3 regions of the Microbacterium sp. SORGH_AS_0421 genome follow, and region 2 is predicted to be linked to each of the others. Evidence: predicted binding sites of a transcription regulator. Region 2 holds the regulator's gene; each other region holds the start of a gene.
What was found. Region 2 encodes HrcA, which represses chaperone genes, less so after heat shock. Its sites were predicted from a motif close to TTNGCACTCGNNNNNNNCGAGTGCNAA; they were not measured.
Positions count from the first base shown of each region.

Region 1: the regulator HrcA is predicted to act here: its motif matches at 2,637-2,663, upstream of groES (co-chaperone GroES).
Region 3: the regulator HrcA is predicted to act here: its motif matches at 2,572-2,598, upstream of groL (chaperonin GroEL).

Region 1 is NZ_JAUTAO010000001.1:1,734,306-1,739,436, forward strand. It holds gene tsaD (tRNA (adenosine(37)-N6)-threonylcarbamoyltransferase complex transferase subunit TsaD) at 1-958, shown strand, start outside; gene QE416_RS08290 (hypothetical protein) at 955-1,413, shown strand; gene QE416_RS08295 (class I SAM-dependent methyltransferase) at 1,423-2,610, opposite strand; gene groES (co-chaperone GroES) at 2,743-3,039, shown strand; gene rarD (EamA family transporter RarD) at 3,177-4,118, shown strand; gene QE416_RS08310 (ABC transporter substrate-binding protein) at 4,285-5,131, shown strand, end outside.
Region 2 is NZ_JAUTAO010000001.1:2,846,848-2,851,978, forward strand. It holds gene QE416_RS13570 (HIT domain-containing protein) at 1-61, opposite strand, end outside; gene QE416_RS13575 (16S rRNA (uracil(1498)-N(3))-methyltransferase) at 209-943, opposite strand; gene dnaJ (molecular chaperone DnaJ) at 946-2,070, opposite strand; gene hrcA (heat-inducible transcriptional repressor HrcA) at 2,133-3,173, opposite strand; gene hemW (radical SAM family heme chaperone HemW) at 3,258-4,475, opposite strand; gene QE416_RS13595 (DUF1990 family protein) at 4,475-5,119, opposite strand.
Region 3 is NZ_JAUTAO010000001.1:33,165-38,295, forward strand. It holds gene QE416_RS00180 (MerR family transcriptional regulator) at 11-838, shown strand; gene groL (chaperonin GroEL) at 914-2,533, opposite strand; gene QE416_RS00190 (cold-shock protein) at 2,704-2,904, opposite strand; gene QE416_RS00195 (LytR C-terminal domain-containing protein) at 3,036-3,638, opposite strand; gene QE416_RS00200 (DUF3263 domain-containing protein) at 3,674-3,928, opposite strand; gene QE416_RS00205 (DUF2332 family protein) at 3,953-4,924, opposite strand; partial or broken gene msrB (peptide-methionine (R)-S-oxide reductase MsrB) at 4,996-5,131, shown strand, end outside.

The DNA.
Region 1 (5,131 bases), 1.1 Mb from region 2:
CGCCGCGCGCGCCCACCTCGAGGCGCTGCAGCCTTCGATCGACGCGGCGCTCGCCGAGGCCGGCGTCACCCTCGGCGACCTCGACGCCGTGGCCGTGACGAGCGGTCCCGGTCTCGCGGGGGCCCTGATGGTCGGGGTGGGCGCCGCCAAGGGGCTCGCCGTCGCCCTCGACAAGCCTCTCTACGCCGTCAACCACCTGGTCGGGCACATCGCCGCGGACATCCTCGACGCCGACGCGGGAGAACTCGAGTACCCCACCGTCGCCCTTCTCGTCAGCGGTGGGCACACCTCGCTCCTGCTGGTCCGCGACCTGACGAGCGATGTCGAGCTCCTCGGCGAGACGATGGACGACGCAGCGGGCGAGGCCTTCGACAAGGTCGCGCGCCTGCTGAAGCTGCCGTACCCCGGCGGCCCGGAGATCGATCGGGTCGCCGCCTCGGGTGACCCCACCGCGATCCGATTCCCGCGCGGGCTCTCGCGGGCCTCCGACATGGCATCCCACCGCTACGACTTCTCGTTCTCGGGCCTGAAGACGGCCGTGGCTCGGTGGGTCGAACAGCACGAGGCCGCGGGCGAGCTCGTCCCGGTCGCCGACGTGGCCGCCTCGTTCCGAGAGGCCGTCGTCGACGTGCTCGTGACCAAGGCCCTCGACGCCTGCGAGCGTCACGGCGTTCCCCGCCTGCTGCTGGGCGGAGGCGTCATCGCCAACAAGCGCCTACGTGATGTCGCCCTCGAGCGGGCCGCGGCCGCCGGTGTGACCGTGCGCATCCCGCCACTGCGCCTGTGCACCGACAACGGCGCGATGATCGCCGCTCTCGCCGCGGAACTCATCTCGTCGGGTCGCCGCCCCTCGACCCTCGCCTTCGGAGCGGACTCGACGCTGCCCGTCACCGAGATCCAGGTGGCGGAGGATCCGGATGCCGACGCCCCGGCGCCACGCGCAGGAACGACGCTGTGACCGACACGCCGCCGCCCACCCGCCGCGCACGCAAGGAAGAGGCCGGCCCCGCAGTCGACCTTCCCCCCGTGCCGCCCCTGCCCGCCGGCGTCCGCGCCGCGGGGTCAGAGATCGTCGCCCCCGAGGTGGACGACGACAACCGTCTACCCACCGCCCAGCTCGAGATGGCGGCGTTCGGCGATCACCTGATCCCGTATGCGCCGCCCGTCCCTCCGAAGCCGCCGTCCGTCGCGCCCTGGGCCCTCGGCGTGGCGGTCATCGCACTGGCGGCCGCGTTGTTCACCGGCTGGCTGCTTCCGGTCGGTGTGATCGGCTCGACTCTCGCGATGGTCTCGCTCCGGCGGGCCCACGACAGCCGCCGGGTCGCCGTGTGGGCCCTGGCGCTCGCGCTGCTCTCCGTCGCGTTCAGCGTCGGCTGGCTGGTCTGGGGCTTCTCGCAGCTCGCCGTCGGGTGAGCCGAGCCGTCAGACGCGGTCGGCCAGCAGCGCGAGACGCTTCGACCCCACGCGCGTGAGGATGAGCGTGGCTGAGGAATCCCCGCGCAGAGCGAGCTTCTTCCGCAGCACCGCCGGGTCGACGTCGACGCCGCGCTTCTTGATCTCCAGCGTGCCGATGCCCCGCGCGCGCAACGCCTGCGCGAGTTTCTTCGGGTCGGCGGGCAGCTGCTCGCGCACCCGGAACGACGACACGAACGGGCTCGTCAACGCCGCATCCGAGGTGAGGTAGGCGATGCCGGGAGCGAGCATGCCGGCATCCAGGGCTCGACCGACCTCGCCGATGAGACGCGCGCGGATGACGGCCCCGTCGGGTTCGTGCACGAACTCGCCGAGCTCGCGCTCCTCGACGTCGGGGCTGTCGCCCGGGGCGGTGAGCTCCCACGCGTCGTCGGCGCGCACGACGAGTGCCGCGCGGCGAACGCCCTCGCGGGCGAGAGCGCCGGCCCAGAGCACGAGCTCGATCGTCGAACCGTCGGCGCTGATCCACTGCGCCTCGAACTCGTCGGGGATCTGCGAGCGGTCGAAGCCCGGCCCGAGCTTCACGCCGCCCGGCGTCTTCCTCAACTGTTCGAAGACCCACTCGAGCGAGGGCGACCACTCGGCCGACGACACCTGTCGCGTCTCGGCATGACCGGCGGTGCGTCGCGCGGGGTCGAGCCACACGGCATCCGTCGCGCCCAGGTCCACGTCTTCGGCGCGCGCGTGCCGCACCGTCGCCGCGTCGCCGAAGGGGGCGAGGTTGTAGGCGGCGATGGCGGCGGTCACCTCGTCGGCGTCGACGGCGTGGACCCGGATGCCGAGGCCCGCCATCCCGAGGGCGTCACCGCCGATCCCGCACCCGAGGTCCGCCACGCTGTCGATCCCCGCGGCGCGGAAGCGGCCGGCGTGACGGGCGGCGATCGAGAGGCGGGTGGCCTGCTCGAGGCCTGCGCGCGTGAAGAGCATGCGGTCGGCGAAGGGTCCGAACTTCGCCGTCGCGCGCGCCCGCAGGCGTGCTTGGCCGACGACGGCCGACACGAGATCGGGGGAGTGGCCGGCGGCCCGCAGGCGCGACACCGACCGGGCGACCTCATCGACCGAATCGAGGGTGCCCACCTCGTCGAGGAGGCGCAGGCCCTCGGGCGTGAGCAGGGCGGTCAGCTCGCTGGTATCCACTGATTCAGCCTAGGCGGGGGTTCTTGCTGGCACTCGCGTTGCGTGAGTGCCAGCGCTTCTCTACACTCGAATTAGCACTCTCCCCGCGTGAGTGCTGACAAGTCTTCTGTAACGAGAAAGAAGAGGTAGACCGTGTCGGTTTCCATCAAGCCGCTCGAGGACCGCATCGTCATCAAGCAGGTCGAGGCTGAGCAGACCACTGCGAGTGGTCTCGTCATCCCCGACACCGCCAAGGAGAAGCCGCAGGAGGGCGAAGTCGTCGCCGTCGGCCCCGGCCGCATCGACGACAACGGCAACCGTGTCCCCCTCGACGTCGCCGTCGGCGACCGCGTGCTCTACAGCAAGTACGGCGGCACCGAGGTCAAGTTCGGCGCCGACGAGTACCTCGTGCTCTCGGCTCGCGACGTCCTGGCGGTCGTCGTCCGCTGATCGAGTGAGATCGTTCGAAGGCCCCGGATGCCACGGCATCCGGGGCCTTCTTCGTGCCCGCCGACGGAGTCCGATGTGGCAGGAAAGACGCGACGGTCGGCGCTCCGAGTCGTCGAGGGGACCCCTAGGCTGAAGCGGTGACCCCAGCTCCTCCCGCTCCGACCGGCGGGAGCACCCGCGGGGCGCTGTACGCGCTCGGCGCGTACCTGCTCTGGGGCGTCCTCCCCCTCTACTTCCTGCAGCTCAAGCCCACCGGCCCGTTCGAGGTGGTCGCCTTGCGGATCATCCTCGCGTTCGTGTTCTGCCTGCTGCTGTTGACGGTGCTGCGCACGTGGCGGCCGTTCCTCGCGATCGTGCGGCAGCCGCGGCTCATGGGGCTCACCGCGTTGGCGGGCGTGCTCATCTACATCAACTGGCAGACCTACCTCTACGGCGCTTTGACGAACCACGTCATCGAGACGAGCCTCGGCTACTTCATCAACCCCATCGTGACGGTGCTGCTCGGGGTGATCGTGCTCCGTGAGCGGCTGCGCGTCGTGCCGTGGATCGCCATCGGCCTGGCGGTCGTCGCGGTCGCGGTCATCGTCATCGGCTATGGGGCTTTCCCCTGGATCGCCCTGACCCTCGCCTTCTCGTTCGGCTTCTACGGTCTGGTGAAGAAGCAGATCGGACCGGCGGTGGATGCCGTGAGCGGGCTGACCCTCGAGTCGCTGTGGCTGCTCCCGGTCGCGGCGATCCAGCTGGTGTTCGTCGCGAACCTCACCGGCATCACCCTGGGCACGGCGGGAGCACTGCACACCGTTCTGCTCCTGCTCGCGGGAGCCGTCACCGCCGTCCCCCTCCTGCTGTTCGCCTCGGGGGCACGGCGCGTACCGCTCACCGTCATCGGCCTGCTGCAGTTCGTCGCGCCCATCATCCAGTTCGGGATCGGCGTATGGGTGCTGCACGAACCCATGACCCTCGAACGGTGGATCGGGTTCGCACTCGTGTGGGCGGCGCTCGTGATCCTCAGCGTCGACTCCGTCGTCGCCTCGCGGCGTCATCGCCGGGCTGCGGTGGACGTGTCCGAGCCCGTTTGACCTGTTTCTTTCGTTTCGCGGCTCGGAATTGCCGCGCAAAAGTAACGATTAGGTCGCGTAATCGACCGTTAACACATTGCAACATCGCGGCTACAAGTGCGCCATTAGGTTTGTCACAATCCGAGCGGGTTATCCGCGCGGTTCCAACTCACCAAGGAGCACCCATATGAGTGTCCTCTCCCGTTCGCGTGCGGCGAAGGTCATCGGCGGTTTCGCCGTGGTCGGCGTCACCGCGCTCGTCCTCGCCGGTTGTACCGGTACCAGCACTCCGTCCGACTCCGGCAACGCCGCCGGTGGAGGCGACTTCCCGATCGACTGCAACGCCGCCGAACCCGCCTCGTACACGCCCGAGTACTCGTCGACTTCGACCGGCCCCGCCAAAGACCTCACGTACAACATCGGCACGGCGCTGCCCGTCACCGGTAACCTCGCCTTCCTCGGCCCGCCCGAGATCGCCGGCACCGAGCTCGCGGCCGCCGATGTCAACGCCGCAGCCAAGGGCGTGAACATCAACCTTCTCCAGGGCGACTCGGGTGACACCGACAACAAGGCCTACGAGACCGAGATCCCGCGCCTGCTGGGTGCGGGTGCGACGGCGATCGTCGGTGCCGCATCGTCGGGAACCTCGCTGCAGTTCATCGACCAGGTCATCGCGGCGAACGCCGTGCAGATCTCGCCTGCCAACACCTCGGCTGCCTTCACCGGGTACAACGACAAGGGCCTGTACTGGCGGACTGCTCCCTCGGACGTGCTCCAGGGCGAGGTCCTCGGCAACCTGATCGCCTCCGAGGGCAACGAGACCCTCGGCATGATCGTGCTGAACGACTCGTACGGCACCGGTCTCGCGTGCTTCACCAAAAAGGCGTTCGAGGGTGCCGGCGGATCCGTCGTGGCCACCAGCCTCTACAACACCGGTGACACGAACTTCTCGGCGCAGATCGAGGACGTCCTGGCCCAGAAGCCCGATGCGATCGCCCTGATCACGTTCGACGAGGTCTCGACGATCATCCCCG
Region 2 (5,131 bases):
CCACGATCTCGGCGGGGATCTCGCCCCGCAGGATGCGCGTGAAGATCGACGGTTCGCTCATAGCATCCAGTCTAGTGACGGCCTCCGACACCCAGGTCGGGGGTTCCGGCATCCGTCGCTCTCCGAGGCGCCGGCACGGCCCGGAGATCGGGGCTGAGACGTCGGGCCTCGATCCCCGCGAGCGCCGGAGCGGAAAGACGGAACGCCGTCACCAGCGCCCGTATGCCGCCGACAGCACCGAGATCGCCGCAGCCCCCGCGGTCGATGTCCGCAGCACCGTGTCTCCGAGGCGCACGAGCCGCGCGCCGGCCGCCACGAGCGCTGAGAGCTCCTCGGGCGCGATCCCGCCCTCCGGGCCGACGACAAGCAGCACCTCGCGGCCGTCCGACGCCTCCGCGGCCACCTCGGTGAGGCGAGCGGATGCCGACGGCTCGAGCACCAGGATCACAGCGGTGCCCGCAGCCTCGACGAGGTCGGCGGTGCGCGCAACCGCCCGGACCTCGGGTATCCAGGCACGATGAGCCTGCTTCGCCGCTTCGCGGACGATGGCGCGCCAGCGCGCGAGACCCTTCTCGGCCTTCGAATCCCAGCGCGAGACGCTTCGCGCTGCCTGCCACGGCACGATCGCGTCGACACCGAGCTCGGTGGCTGCCTGCACGGCGAGTTCGTCGCGGTCGCCCTTGGCGAGGGCCTGGACGAGCACGAAGCGCGGAGAGGGCTCGGGCAGCTCGTCGCGCCCGGTGACGCGCACGTCGACCTGTTTCGGGGTCGCCGCGGTCACGATGCCCGACAGCCACACACCGCGACCGTCGCCGAGCGTCACCGCCTCGTCGACGCGCACGCGCCGGACGGCCGAGGCGTGGTGCGCCTCGGCGCCGGTGAGCTCGACGGTGTCGCCCGGACGGGCGGGACCGGCGTCGTCGGTGACGAAGTGCAGTGCCACGATCAGTGCCGGAAGCGGTCGCGGAACTTGCTGAACATGCCCTGCTGGTGCTCGGCCAGGCGGGGCTTCGGGGCCTTCGTGCGCTTCGCGAACTCCTCGATGAGGGCGCGCTCCTTGTGGTCGAGGCGGGTGGGGGTGACGACGTGCACGCCGACGCGGAGGTCTCCTCGTTGGCTCCCCCGCAGCGGCGTGATCCCGCGGCCCTTGATGGTCAGGACATCTCCCGATTGCACGCCCGGTCGCACCTCGAGGTCGACGCTGCCGTCGAGGGACTGGATCGTGGTGTTCGTGCCGAGGATGGCATCCGGCATCGACACCTCGAGGGTTGCGACCAGATCATCGCCCTCTCGGCTGAAGGACTCGTGCGTCTCGACGGTGATCTCGAGATAGAGGTCGCCGTTGGGACCGCCCGCGGGCCCGACCTCGCCGGAGCCGGGCAGCTGCAGGCGCAGGCCCGACTCGACACCGGCGGGGATGTCGACCGACACCGTGCGCCGAGCGCGCACGCGCCCCTGCCCCTGGCAGGTGCCGCACGGGTACGGAATGGTCGTGCCGTGACCCTGGCAGACACTGCAGGGAGCGCTGGTGACGACGTTGCCGAGCAGGCTGCGCACCGTGCGCTGCACGTGGCCGGAGCCGTGGCAGATGTCGCAGGTGACCTCACTGGTGCCGGGCTGCGTGCAGGCTCCCTGGCAGGTCTCGCACAGGACGGCGGTGTCGACCTCGAGGTCGCGGTGGGTGCCGAAGACGACGTCGCCCAGGTCGAGGGTGACGCGCACGAGGGCATCTTGGCCGCGCTCACGACGCGAACGCGGACGGGGTCCGCGGCCGCCGCCGCCCTGACCGCCGCCACCGAAGAACGTCTCGAAGATGTCGCTGAAGCCTCCGAAGCCGGCCGCTCCCCCGCCGCCGAAGGGGCTCTGGTCGCCCCCCATGTCGTAACGGCGACGCTGCTCCGGGTCGCTCAGCACGTCGTAGGCGTGGGTGACGAGCTTGAAGCGCTCTGAGGCGTCGTCTCCGGGGTTCACATCGGGGTGCAGCTGGCGCGCCAGACGGCGATACGCCTTCTTGATGTCTTCGGGGCTGGCGTCGCGTTCGACGCCGAGGACCTCGTAGTGGTCAGCCACAATCGCCTTCCTGTCCGCTTGCGCGGGGTCGTTCTCGGGTGGGGTGCTCGGTGAGTTCGGCGTCAGCGAGACGTGTCGTCGTCTTCGAGCATCCGGGTCAGATAGTGCGCGACGGCTCGGACCGCCGCGAGATTGGAGGAGTAATCCATGCGGGTAGGGCCCAGCAGGCCGACACGCGCTCCGCCCGTCGAGCCGTCGTAGCGGCTGGCCAGCACCGAGGCCTCGACGAGACCGAAGGGCTCGTTCTCGCGGCCGATGCTGGCCGACAGGCCCTTCTCGTCGGCGACCATCTCGCTCATCAGACGCAGGAGCGTCACCTGCTCCTCGATGGCCTCGAGCAGCGGGTAGATGCTGCCGCGGAAGTCGGACTCGCGCCGGGCGAGCGTCGCGGCCCCGGCCATGACGAGGCGGTCCTGGCGGAACTCCTCGAGCTCTTCGCCCACGATGCGCAGCACCGCGTCGGAGATCGCGTCGAGGGCGACACCGGGCCGTGGTCCGTCGGCGAGCACCGCCTGCACCTGGTGCGAGCTGTCGGCGACGCTGCGTCCGACCAGCACCGCCCCCACGCGGGCGCGCAGCTGCACGATGTCTGCCTCGCTCGGCTCGGCGGGCACGAGAGCGATCCGTTGCGACACCCGGCCGGTGTCGGTGACGAGGATCACCAGCACGCGCGGTCCGCCGAGGGCGACGAGCTCGACGTGGGTCACGTTGGCACGGGCGAACGAGGGATACTGCACGATCGCGACTTGTCCGGTCAGCTGCGTGAGCGCGCGGACGGTGCGGGCGAGCAGGTCGTCGAGATCGCCCGCTTCGTCGAGGAACGAGGTGATCGCGCTGCGCTGGGCGCCCGAGAGCGGGCGGAGTTCTGCGAGGTGATCGACAAAGACGCGGTAGCCCTTGTCGGTGGGGACGCGCCCCGACGAGGTATGCGGGGCGACGATGAGCTCTTCGTCCTCGAGCAATGCCATGTCGTTGCGAATGGTCGCCGCCGACACCCCGAACGCGTGGCGGTCGACGATCGCCTTGCTGCCGACGGGTTCGCGCGTATCGACGTAATCCTGGACGATTGCGCGGAGCACCTGGAGGCCTCGTTCCGACACCATGAGCTGCTCCTCCCGTCTGGCACTCGCATCTGCGGAGTGCCAATTCTACGGGATCGGTCCGACACGGTGCCGGGGGCTCGCGGATCAGACCGTGAGCGCTCGCACCACGGCATCCGCCAGCAGGCGCCCGCGCAGGGTCAGCACGATGCGTCCCCGCACGGCATCCCGGCCCTCGATCAGGCCGTCGGCGATGAGGGATGCGACCGCCTTACGCCCTTCGCCGAGGATCTCCGAGACCGCCAGCCCCTCGCGGATACGGCTGCGCAGCAGCACCGACTCGAGTCGGCGCGCCGTGTCGTCGGGACGTTCCCGCGCCGCGGCCGGAGACTCGAGCGCGGCCAGGCGCTGCGCGTACGCCGCGGGGTGCTTCACGTTCCACCAGCGCAGGCCGCCGACGTGACTGTGCGCACCGGGGCCGAACCCCCACCAGTCGCTCCCGCGCCAGTAGGCGAGGTTGTGCCGCGAGCGGTGCGAGACGCCCCGCGACCAGTTCGACACCTCGTACCAGTCGAACCCGGCGGCACCGAGCAGCTCGTCGGCCAGCTCGTACATGTCGGCCTGCACATCGTCATCGGGCATGGACACGACGCCCGAGCGGATCTGGCGTGCGAGCTTCGTGCCGTCTTCGACGATCAGCGCGTACGCCGAGATGTGGTCGGGTTCGAGTGCGATGGCTGCCTCGAGCGACGCACGCCAGTCGTCGAGCGACTCCCCCGGCGCGCCGTAGATGAGGTCGACCGACACGTCGAGGCCGGCCCGGCGAGCTGCGGCCACGGCGGTGGCGACGTTCAGGGGGTCGTGCGTGCGGTCCAGGACCGCGAGCACGTGCGGTCGCGCCGACTGCATGCCGATCGACAGGCGGGTGACTCCGGCGTCGGCGAGCGTGCGCGCGACGGCGTCGTCGACCGTGTCGGGGTTCGCCTCGACGGTGACCTCGGCAGCGGCGTCGATCCCGAACTCGTCGCGCACCGCTGCGAGCATCCGCGCCAGATCCCCCGGCGGCAGAAGCGTGGGCGTGCCTCCTCCGAAGAACACGGTGGATGCCGGGCGGCGGCCGCCCGCGGCATCCATCACTCCCCCCGCCAGGCGTACTTCGGCGGCGAGCGTGTCGGCGAAATCGTCTTGCCGGGCGCCGCGCAGCTCACTCGCGGTGTACGTGTTGAAATCGCAGTAGCCGCAGCGCACCCGGCAGAAGGGAACGTGCAGGTACACGCCGAAATCGGCCGCCGGGTCGATGTCGAGGTCGGTCGGCAGGTGTCCGTCGACGGGGGCGGGGTCTCCGAGCGGGAGGGGACCGCCCATCAGGACGCGTACAGCGGCGAGATGGCGCGCAGGTACCGGGCGAACAGCGCCTTGCGGCGGCGGCGCACGCGGCTGGTGAAGAGGCGGTAGGTGGGAGCAGTGGGGCGATCGAACGCGCGGACCACGAGCCAGACCTCGTCGTTGTCGCGCCACTCGACCGCGAACAGCTCTTCGCCGCTGACGATCGAGTGACCGACCGTGCCGAGGATGAACCCGACGCGGCGCGGTTCTTCGAAGACCGAGATGACGCGCAGCTCGGCGTCGGCGCGGTGACCGTCGACCTTGCCATGCAGGCGGACACCCGTCCCAGGGCTGACGAAGGGCGTGCCGTCGGCGGCGAAACGCTGCTCGGCCTCGAGGCTGCTGGGCGCGACGGGTGCGCCGTCGGCGTCGAAGCCGACGCCCGAGTACCCCTCGCCCGATGCCGGGCGCACATCGCTGATGCTCAGCTCGCCGTTGCGCAGCGGAGCCCACGACAGCAGCAGCTCGCTCGCCGAGGCGAAGCGCTCCTCACCGCTGCCGATACGCCACGCGTCCTCTGCGGGAACGGAGTTCTCGGGCGGGTACTGCATCAGATCATGCGCCTGGGTGGCGCCGACAGCCGCGTAGTCGACCGTGTCATCGGTGAAGTTCTGCCTGCGCATGGTTCACCCCTC
Region 3 (5,131 bases), 2.8 Mb from region 2:
CGATGGCTTCATGGCCGAGACCCCGAACCTGATGAGCATCGGTCGGTTCAGCGCCCTCACCCGCCTGTCGGTGCGGATGCTCCGCCACTACGACAGTCATGGTGTGCTGGTCCCCGCCGACATCGACCCCTGGACCGGATACCGGCGCTATGCTCCGCACCAGCTGATCGACGCGGCCGACGTGCGCAACCTCCGCGACGTGGGCTTCGGCGTCTCCGCCATCGGCGCCCTCCTCGACGCGCGTGGCACTCCGGCGTGGACTCGCGCACTGCAGATGCAGCGCGCGGAACTTCATGAGGAAGCTCGCGCAGCGAGGGAGAGGGTGTCGCTGATCACCCGCCTTCTCGAAACCGGAGACCATCCCATGTCCATCACGCTCACCCGCACCACCGTCCCCGCACTGACCGCGGTAGCCCTGCGCGGCACCGTGGCGTCCTACTCCCACGAGGGGGAGCTCTGGGGCCGCCTCATGCCTCTCCTCGCCGAGCGGTCGATTGCACCGATCGGAGCCTGCGGCGTCATCGAGCACGACGACCAGTACGTCGAGCACGATGTCGATCTGTCGATCTTCCTGCCCGTCGCCCCCGGGACGACGGTGGACGCCCCTCTCACCGTGATCGAGCTGCCTCCCCGGGACTGCCTCGTCGCGCGTGTGACGGGCCCGTACGAGCAGATCGCACAGGCGCACGACATGATCAACGCCCGCCTCGTGGAAGACGGCTTGAGCCCGCGCGGCGACGACACTCTCGCCTCGCGCGTCTTCAACGTCTACCTGACCACCCCCGACCGCGTACCGGGTGACGCTCTGGTCACCGACGTCTGCCGCCCGCTGAACTGACAGCGGCCACGTCCGCAACACGCAGAACGCCCCCTCCCGGAGGAGGGGGCGTTCCGTGTGTTGCCTAGGCGGGGATCAGAAGTCCATGCCACCGGTCGGGTCGCCCGCGGGAGCGGCGACCTTCTCGGGCTTGTCGGCGACGACGACCTCGGTGGTGAGGAAGAGGCCGGCGATCGAGGCGGCGTTCTGCAGAGCCGAACGGGTCACCTTGGCGGGGTCGATGATGCCCTGTGCGAACAGGTCACCGTACTCGCCGGTCGCGGCGTTGAGGCCGTGGCCCACGGGGAGCTCGGCGACCTTGTTCGCGACGACGCCGGGCTCGAGACCGGCGTTGAGCGCGATCTGCTTGAGCGGGGCCTCGATGGCGACGCGCACGATGTTCGCGCCCGTGGCCTCGTCACCCGTGAGCTCCAGGTTCGCGAGAGCGTTCTTGCCGGCCTGGATGAGCGCGACGCCACCACCGGCGACGACACCCTCTTCCACGGCGGCCTTGGCGTTGCGCACGGCGTCTTCGATGCGGTGCTTGCGCTCCTTGAGCTCGACCTCGGTCGCGGCTCCAGCCTTGATGACGGCGACGCCACCGGCGAGCTTCGCGAGGCGCTCCTGGAGCTTCTCGCGGTCGTAGTCGCTGTCGGTGTTCTCGATCTCGCGGCGGATCTGGGTCACGCGACCCTCGATCAGCTCCGACTCGCCGGCACCCTCGACGATCGTGGTCTCGTCCTTGGTGATGATGACCTTGCGCGCACGGCCGAGCAGGTCGACGGTCGCGTTCTCGAGCTTGAGGCCCACCTCTTCGGTGATGACCTGGCCGCCGGTGAGGATCGCGATGTCCTGCAGCTGCGCCTTGCGACGGTCGCCGAAGCCGGGAGCCTTGACGGCGACCGACTTGAAGATGCCGCGGATCTTGTTCAGCACCAGGGTCGCGAGCGCTTCGCCCTCGACGTCCTCGGCGATGATGAGGAGCTCCTTGCCCTCCTGGATCACCTTGTCGACGATCGGCAGAAGGTCCTTGATGTTGGAGATCTTCTGGTTGGCGATCAGGATGTAGGGGTCTTCGAAGACCGCTTCCTGACGCTCGGGGTCGGTGACGAAGTAGGGGTTGATGTAGCCCTTGTCGAAGCGCATGCCCTCGGTGAGCTCGAGCTCGGTGCCGAAGGTGTTCGACTCCTCGACGGTGACGACGCCTTCCTTGCCCACCTTGTCGATGGCCTCGGCGATGAGCTCGCCGATCGCGGGGTCGGCGGCGGAGATCGACGCGGTCGCGGCGATCTGCTCCTTCGACTCGACCTCCTTGGCGGAGGCGAGGAGCTCGTCGGTGACGGCCTTGACGGCCTTCTCGATGCCCTTCTTGAGCGAGATGGGGTCGGCGCCGGCGGCGACGTTGCGCAGGCCCTCGCGCACGAGCGCCTGGGCGAGAACGGTGGCGGTGGTGGTGCCGTCACCCGCGACGTCGTCGGTCTTCTTGGCGACCTCCTTGACCAGCTCGGCGCCGATCTTCTCGTACGGGTCGTCGAGCTCGATCTCCTTGGCGATCGAGACACCGTCGTTCGTGATCGTGGGGGCGCCCCACTTCTTCTCGAGCACGACGTTGCGACCGCGGGGGCCCAGGGTCACCTTGACGGCGTCGGCGAGAGTGTTGAGGCCGCGCTCGAGACCGCGCCGGGCCTCTTCGTCGAAAGCGATGATCTTTGCCATAAGTGTGTCGTCCCTCCCGGACGGGTGACTTGCAGATTTTGGCACTCGACGAAAGCGAGTGCTAATTCATTCTGGCACTCGCCCCTAGGGAGTGCAAGCCACGAGCCGCCCCGTAAACGCCGAACGCCGCGGCATCCGGAAGTCGGATGCCGCGGCGTTCTCGCCAGAGCTCAGGCCAGGCGAACGGACTCCGCCTGAGGGCCCTTCTGACCGGTGCCGACGGTGAACTCGACGGCCTGCCCCTCTTCGAGGACACGGAAACCCGACATCTCGATGCTCGAGTAGTGGACGAAGACGTCCTGCCCGTCATCGACGGTGATGAAGCCGAAGCCCTTCTCGGCGTTGAACCATTTGACAGTGCCCTGCGTCATGCGAATCTCCTGTTGCTGAACGACGAGGTCATCGTAAGCACGGAGGATGCCGCGGAATCGGGGTTCCGGAGCATTGTTGACGCGCGTGCATCCAAGTTTTTACGCCGCGGAAACACGCGGCGCTCGCGGACTCAGGAGGAGGGGGAAGCGGAGGGCTGACCGCTCGCGCGGTCGAGGCCGATCACGACGATCAGGCGCTTAACGTCGCTCTCGTCGGCCGGGGTGTTCGGGTCGTCCGTCGGCTGCAGGAAGTCGCTCTGCGCGATCTGCGCACCGCCGATCGTCTGGGCCAGGCCCTCGGCCGCGGCCGCGTCGCTCTCGAGGCGGTAGTAGATCGTGGTGTCGGCGAAATCGGTGCTGTCCGAGTTGCCGGTCTCGACGTTGTCGCCGCTCCAGCCCGCGGCCACGATCTGGTCGCGAACGGAGGCCGCGAGGCCGTTGTCGGGAGTGCCGTTGAGCACGACCACCGAGTACGACGTGTCGACGACGGCCGGGATGGTCGGCTCGACCGAGACGGTCGGGCTGGGCGCGGCGTCGGAACCGAGCGAGATACGCCCCGAGACCAGGAGCGTCGCGAAGATGCCGGCGATGATCAGCACCAGGGTGGCGATGGCCGCCCACAGGAACACGATCCATCCGCGCAGACGGGGGTTCTCGGCCCGGTGAGCGCCGACGCGGCCGGATTCAGTCGGCAGGTCGTCGAAGCGATCCCGAGGGAAGGTCGATCTGGCCATTGGACGATGCTATCGGTCGCGTCGAGGCGAGCCCGTCAGCGGGCCGCCGTCCGGCCGAGACGAGCGCGGTGCTGATCCGCCGCGTCATCGCGCCGCCGCCGCAACCGACGCACGAGCATCGGATCGTGTGCGAGCGCCTCGGGGGTGTCGATCAAGCGCCCGAGCAGCTGGTAATACCGGGCAGGCGTCATCGAGAACTCCGCGCGGATGGCCTCTTCTTTCGCCCCCGCGTGACGGCGCCACTGGCCCTCGAAAGCGAGGAAGGCGAGGTCACGGTCCGACAGAGGCACGCCGTTACGCTACTGCGCCATCGCTCACGATCCCGGATGCCACGCCACCCACGCCCCGAGAGGGTCGACCTCCGCGAGCACCTCTCCATCGAGAGCGAGCGCGAACCCGCCCCGCACGGGCTCGGGGCGCCGCGTCCAGCCGTCGTGCAGGCCGGGCGCGTCGAGCGTGATCCACCGGCCTGCCGCCCGGGCGGCATCGATCACGGCGGCGCGGTGCACCCGGGGCACGTGAGCGAGCACGCCCGGAGTGGTCACGACCAGGGTCGCCCCGGCCGGAGCCTGGGCGGCGAGCGCGGGAAGGGCCTCGGCGCCGTCGCCCGCGACGAGCAGAGGCGGGTCGGCCGCCGCGATGTCGAGCGCCCCCTCGATGCGTTCGAGACGCCCCTCCTCCCCCGGCCAGACGAGGCCGGTGAGCCAGTCGCGGTCCTGCGTGTGGCGGGCGTCGAGGGGGCTGAGGTCGATGCCCGCACGCCAGACGATCTGCGGCATGTGCAGGTCGGGGTGCCCCTCGAGGTCGCTGTCGAGAACCACGCGACTCGGGCCGTCGACGGGGTCGACCGCGACGATCTCTCCGCGGTGATAGCGGTACGAGTACCGATCGGGATAGAGGCAGAGCCCCGCGCTCACGCCCACCTCGAGCAGGGCGATCGGCCCCTCGATCAGAGCGAGGGCGGGGAGCAGGGCCGCGCAGCGGAGGGGCTCGTTGGTCTGCACGCTCCGGCGACCGCATTCCTCGACGATGGCGTCAGCGTGGGCCGTGACCCATGAAGCCCACGCGTCAACGTCGTCGAGGGGCGCACCGAGCAGACGCATCACGGCGAACACCAGCGGCGGCTGTCGTCGCGTCTCGGGGATCCGCGCGAGGGCGGCAGCCACCGCGGTGTCGTCCGCGACACGCTCCGCCCAGTTCGCGTACACCGCCGAACGACCGGGAGCCTCGTCTTCGGAGAAACGCCGATAACGATCGACGACGGCGGTCACGGCATCCTGGGTCACCCGGAGATTATGCCGTCACGACCTGACCGCTGCCGGGCACGAGAGAATAGAGCCGAAGAAGGAGAGTGAACATGACCTACGCCGTCGACAAGTCCGACGACCAGTGGCGCGCCGAACTCAGCCCCGAGCAGTACGCGGTGCTTCGCCAGGCGGGTACCGAGCGCGCCTGGACCGGTGAGCTGCTCGACGAGAGCCGCGCCGGTCTCT